DNA from 2 places in the Yersinia vastinensis genome. Region 1 is predicted to be linked to the other one. Evidence: predicted binding sites of a transcription regulator. Region 1 holds the regulator's gene; the other holds the start of a gene.

Region 1 (3,229 bases):
AGGCAGGCAAATACATATCTGTAGCCAGATAGCCCAACATGCTCAAACCAGCCAGATAGAACATGAAACTTGATGACGTCTTCATTCTTTATTTCTCTTTATCATATTTTTTGCAGGTAATTTGCTGTTTTTAGAAATTTTATCATTAGGGATTTATTGCGGGGGCATTCTATACGGCGCGATATTCTGTTGTGAACCGGTAATATTTGCGACATGCTATCAAAAAAATTGATAGCAAACGATTGAGTGAAAAGAGGCAGAAAAAATGTGGTCGGAATATGCGTTGGATGTGGTTGATGCCGTAGCTCGTACGGGGAGCTTCAGTGCAGCCGCCCAAGAATTGCACCGTGTGCCGTCTGCGGTGAGTTATACCGTACGCCAACTGGAAGAGTGGTTGGCAGTTCCGTTGTTTGAACGGCGCCACAGAGACGTGGAGTTGACCCCTGCGGGGCTGGTTTTTATTAAAGAAGCTCGAGATGTTATCAAAAAAATGAATGACACACGCCGTCAGTGCCAGCAAGTGGCGAATGGCTGGCGTGGCCAACTCAATATTGTGGTGGATAAAATAGTCAAACCGCAGCGGAGCCGCCACTTAGTATTAGATTTTTATCGTCATTTCCCTGATGTTGAGTTGCGGGTACGCTATGAAGTGTTTAATGGCGTCTGGGATGCGCTGGTGGATGGGCAGGCTGATATGGCTATTGGTGCAACACGTGCAATCCCGGTGAGAGGGCGGTTTGTGTTTCGTGATATGGGATTCTTGTCATGGCTCTGTGTGGTCAGCATTGACCATCCTCTTGCTCGTTTGACAGGGTCACTGAGTGACGATCAATTACGGCCTTACCCCTCGTTGTGTTTAGAAGACACGGCGAGAAACCTGCCAAAACGGGACACCTGGACGTTGGATAATCAACAGCGATTGGTGGCACCGGATTGGATGACCGGAATTGATTGTTTGTGTGAAGGATTGTGCATTGGCATGGTGCCTGCTCATATGGTGTCGCCTTTGATTGCGCAAGGAAAGTTGACGGTATTAACGTTGGCGGAGCCACTTCCCGATAGCCCATGCTGTTTAACTTGGGAGCAGAATAACCATTCTCCCGCTTTGGCTTGGCTGCTAGATTATTTGGGTGACAGTGTCACGCTAAATGACGAGTGGCTAAGAGACGATAATGCGCAGTTTGGCGAGGGAGTTGAGCAGTAGTGGCCGGTGGCATTGAAAGCTACCGGCCAAAGAGGGTTAACGGCGGTAGTCGCGGTATGGACCGTCAGCCACAGAACGGCGTTCGACCAATTTTGGATGCACCTCAATGGTCTGCGGATCTTCGCGTTTGCTGACAATACGATCCAACAACATGGCAAAGGCAGTTTCACCTAATCGCTCTTTGGGTTGGTGAATCGTTGTGAGCGCTGGCGAGAAATAGCGGGCATTACGCACGTTATCATACCCGATCACCGAAATATCTTGCGGCACTCGCAAGCCCAGTTCATCAGCTGCGCATATTGCGCCCATGGCCATAATATCTCCACCACAGAATACGGCGGTAGGGCGATGTTTTTGCGTTAGAATCTGATGCATGGCTTTATAGCCCGATTCGGGTTCAAAATCGCCCTGGACCACCCACTCATCACGCAGCGTGATGTTGGCCTCCTCTAAAGCTTTCAGAAAACCTTGATGGCGGCCCCCGCCGGTATTTCGCGACAGTTGGCCGGGGATGGCTCCAATATCACGATGACCGCGCTCAATCAGATAACGGCCTGCTAAATAGCCGCCTTCAAATGCATTATCAATGATTGAATCGGTAAAATCACCGCGCGCAGTGCCCCAATCCATCACCACCATGGGGATATTGCGATAATCTTCCAGCATCCCTAATAGTTGTTCTGGATATTCAGAACACATTACTAATAGGCCATCGACACGTTTTTGCGCCAGCATGGCCAGATACGCTTTTTGCTTATCCAGATTATTATGAGAGTTACATAAAATCAGGGTATAGCCCTTGCTATAACAGCTATTTTCAACCGCTTCGATCACTTCAGCAAAATAGGGCGCTTCACTGGATGTTGCCAGCAAACCAATTGACTTTGTGTGATTGACTTTCAAACTGCGAGCCACAGCACTGGGCGAATAATGCAATTCTTTAATTGCCGCCCACACGGCAGCCTTGGTGTTTTCGGCGACGAAACGAGTTTTATTGATCACGTGCGAAACGGTGGTGGTGGACACACCCGCATGTTTGGCCACATCTTTAATCGTTGCCATAAAAAAATAACTCCTAAGCTTACCTGTTACAGCAGGTAAGTATTATGTTAATCGTTTGCCTGCATGACTCGAAAACCGCTCAGACAGAAACATGATAGTAGGCTGGATAGTTGAATCCGCTGATTGTCTGAGAGTATTTATTGGACGTTATTAGTCGGTATGCAGTTATGAACTGCGAATTTTGTCTGATCTGGAGGAAAAGGGGAAGAGCTAATCAATGTTATAAAGTGCGTAATGAGCACAAGATTTTTTTTCCTAACTGTGGGAAAATAATTTAACGCACTAATTATGTGCCTTTTCCCTACTAAAACTAACCGGCTGAGGAGTATTTATGGATACCAATCTGAAAATGTCGCTGATTACGACTGTTGGCGCGCTGGCGATGATTATTGTCTTTAGCTTCGTGGCGGTCATGAATTAATTAAACCGCTTGCCGGTGTGAAGTGCTAAGTAGGGCGGATAATTCCGCCCTTAATTATTTTTACAATATCAGGCTAAATTCTTCTCGACGAAGGACCAGTTAACCAGTGCCCAGAAGTTCTCCAGATATTTTGGTCGTGCGTTGCGATAATCGATGTAATAGGCGTGTTCCCACACATCAACAGTCAACAATGGTTTATCAGCAGTTGTCAGTGGCGTGGCAGCATTTGATGTGCTGACAATTGCCAGCTTACCATCTGCTTTTTTTACCAGCCATGTCCAGCCTGCGCCAAAATTTTTCACTGCCGCATCAGTAAACTGCGCCTTAAATTCAGCAAAAGAACCAAACGATTGATTAATGGCATCCGCCACTTTGCCGGTCGGTTCACCGCCACCATTAGGGGATAGGCAATGCCAGTAAAAGGTGTGGTTCCAGACTTGGGCCGCATTATTAAAGATACCGCCACTGGAAGTTTTCACGATCTCTTCCAACGTCTTACCAGCAAATTCAGTATCTTTAATCAGATTATTGAGGTTAACCAC
Region 2 (3,229 bases), 1.1 Mb from region 1:
TACGTCAACCCAGCTATCCGGGTTACCGTTCTGACTTTTGGTCAGCCGGCGGGCATCCAGCATATGGCCGTAACCCAAATTATAGGCGGCCAGTGCGAACCAGATTCGCTCATCTTCTGGAATGGTATCCGGTACTTTTTTCATCAAGCGCTGCAAATAAATGGAGCCGCCTCTAATGCTTTCCTCAGGATCAACCCGGTCTTTAACTCCCAACCCACTGGCGGTGGCACGGGTTAACATCATCAGACCGCGAACTCCAGTCGGTGATGTGGCCTGTGGGTTCCAGTGGGATTCCTGATAAGCAATTGCTGCCAGTAATTTCCAGTCGATTTCGCCAGCGTGTTTTTCAAACAGATGCTGGAAGGCGGGCAGCACATTATCGATGGCCGACAGGAAAGTTTTAGTATCGACATAATCAAAGCTGCCGACATGGCCCAGATATTTTTCCTCCAGCCGCGCTAAACTGCCATCCTCAACCATCTGACTATAGAAATCGAGCATTGCAGCATACAGGCTGTCATCATTACCTTGCTGGAAATACCAAGTGACGGGTTCTTCATCTGTCACGTCAAAAGCCACTGCCAATTGTGGGTGGATGCGTTGCAGCAGCGCGATAGTGACAGAATCGCCAAGGGTATAGTCGAGTTTGCCCTCAGCGACTTGCTCGAGCAGCTCTTTTCCCGAGCGATCAATGGATGAACCCCAGTTAAGGTCCGGATATTTGCTCTGTTTGAGCTGCTTCAAGGTGGTCATATGGGCGGAACCGGAGGCGACAATCAGTTGACCTTTTAAATCACTGAATGATTTTGGTCGTGGTTGGCCCAATCGGTATACCAATTGTTGTGACACAGAATAATAAGCGGGGCCGGTGCGCGCCCGGTTAAGGCGTTCACTGTTATAAATCAGCCCAGCGGCCAGCATGTCGGCATCGTCGCTATCTAAAGCATCAAATAGATCGTTAATATTATGATGCGGAGTCATCACCAGCTTGACCCCTAGATAGTCAGCAAAACGTTTTGCCAGCTCATAGTCGAGACCGGAAGGACCATCCTTTCCGGTTGAGTAAATCAGCGGTGAACTTATTGTGCTAACTCGCAGTTCACCACGGGCTTTTATACGGTCCAGTTGCCCCTCTTGGCCATTGCGCCAAGGAATATTGGGCCACAGCGCGAGGGCCAGAAGTATGGCAACTACACCGATGACAAAGTAATTTAATTTTATGCGCGTCAAATAGTTATCTCTCGGCAGCGCTCTTTATATGTGCGTTGTAAAGCGAAAATCAACATGGTTAAATCCCCAGGGGAGTGGCATTTTGCGCAACAAATCGTCAGTGTGCAACTTTATTGCGTGCTTATTTATCCGCTATTCGCTGTAGATCTCTGACAGAGGTTTCTGACGCAATTATTAATAATAGATACGCAAACGGTTTCGTCGGCGGCTTAGATTCACTATAATGGCGCGCGTTTTCCCCTGTTGCGCCCAATGAAGTGCTGTTCCAGTCGCTTCGAAGACGAGAGAAACTTAGATTATGGAAATACTGCGTGGTTCGCCCGCTTTGTCGGCTTTTCGTATTACCAAACTGCTGTCCCGTTGTCAGGACGCTCATCTGCCGGTAGATGATATCTACGCTGAATATGTTCACTTTGCCGATGTCAGCGCCCCATTGAGCGCTGAAGAACACGCCAGACTCCAACGGCTGCTTCAATATGGGCCATCTCTCCCGGAACATGCGCCACAAGGGCGCTTACTTCTGGTTACTCCAAGGCCCGGAACCATTTCCCCGTGGTCTTCCAAAGCGACAGATATTGCACACAATTGTGCTTTACCGCAGGTTCTGCGTCTTGAGCGCGGTCTGGCTTTCTATATACAAGGCCCGGGCCTGAATGACAGCCAATGGCAACAATTGTCGGCGTTGCTGCATGACCGCATGATGGAAACGGTGTTTACCGATTTGCAGCAGGCTGAGCAGTTGTTCTCTCATCATCAGCCAGCCCCGGTACAGCGGGTCGATATTCTGACTCAGGGCCGCAGTGCATTAGAGCAGGCCAACATTAAATTGGGTCTGGCACTGGCACCGGATGAAATCGATTATCTGCTGACTGCTTTTACTGGCCTTGGGCGCAATCCGACAGATATTGAGCTGTACATGTTCGCACAGGCAAACTCCGAGCATTGCCGCCATAAGATTTTTAATGCGGACTGGATAATTGACGGTGTGAATCAGCCTAAGACACTGTTTAAGATGATCAAAAATACCTTTGAACACACACCGGATTACGTGCTGTCTGCTTATAAAGACAATGCGGCGGTCATGGAAGGTTCTCAGGTTGGACGTTTCTTTGCGGCACCAGAAAATGGTGTCTATGGCTACCATCAGGAAGCGGCACATATCTTGATGAAAGTAGAAACCCATAACCACCCAACAGCCATTTCACCGTGGCCGGGGGCGGCGACCGGCTCAGGTGGCGAAATCCGTGATGAAGGTGCTACCGGGCGTGGCGCTAAACCTAAAGCTGGATTGGTGGGCTTCTCCGTTTCTAACCTGCGTATTCCGGGCTTTGAACAGCCATGGGAAGAGAATTTCGGTAAGCCAGAACGCATTGTGACCGCGCTGGATATTATGACCGAAGGCCCACTAGGCGGCGCGGCATTTAATAACGAATTTGGTCGTCCTGCATTATTGGGCTATTTCCGTACCTATGAAGAGCGCGTCAATAGCCATAACGGTACCGAATTGCGTGGCTACCATAAGCCTATTATGTTGGCTGGTGGGATAGGTAATATCCGTGCTGATCATGTGCAAAAAGGTGAGATAGTCGTCGGTGCCAAGCTGGTGGTGCTTGGTGGGCCAGCGATGAATATTGGATTGGGCGGTGGTGCAGCTTCTTCCATGGCCTCCGGTCAGTCAGATGCGGATCTGGATTTTGCTTCAGTACAGCGCGATAACCCAGAAATGGAACGCCGTTGTCAGGAAGTGATCGACCGTTGCTGGCAGTTAGGCGATCACAACCCGATTCTGTTTATTCATGATGTCGGTGCGGGCGGTTTATCTAATGCCATGCCTGAGTTGGTCAGTGACGGTGGTCGCGGTGGTCGTTTTGAGCTGCGCGACATCCTTAACGATGAGCCGGGCATGAGTCCGTTGGAAGTGTGGTGCAACGAATCTCAAGAACGTTATGTTCTGGCAGTAGCTCCAGCACAGATGGCGCAATTTGATGAAATTTGCCGT

The links. Region 1 encodes PurR, which represses purine synthesis genes. Its sites were predicted from a motif close to CANGCAAACGTTTGCNTG; they were not measured.
Positions count from the first base shown of each region.
Region 2: purL (phosphoribosylformylglycinamidine synthase) is a predicted target of PurR. The motif match lies at 1,416-1,433, and genes of this name have one in related genera.

Region 1 covers NZ_CP173260.1:2,256,447-2,259,675, forward strand. Annotated here, with positions in the region: gene punC (purine nucleoside transporter PunC) at 1-85, opposite strand, end outside; gene punR (DNA-binding transcriptional activator PunR) at 266-1,204, shown strand; gene purR (HTH-type transcriptional repressor PurR) at 1,241-2,266, opposite strand; gene ACIOG0_RS10605 (YnhF family membrane protein) at 2,598-2,687, shown strand; gene sodB (superoxide dismutase [Fe]) at 2,756-3,229, opposite strand, start outside.
Region 2 covers NZ_CP173260.1:1,161,785-1,165,013, forward strand. Annotated here, with positions in the region: gene mltF (membrane-bound lytic murein transglycosylase MltF) at 1-1,230, opposite strand, end outside; gene purL (phosphoribosylformylglycinamidine synthase) at 1,529-3,229, shown strand, end outside.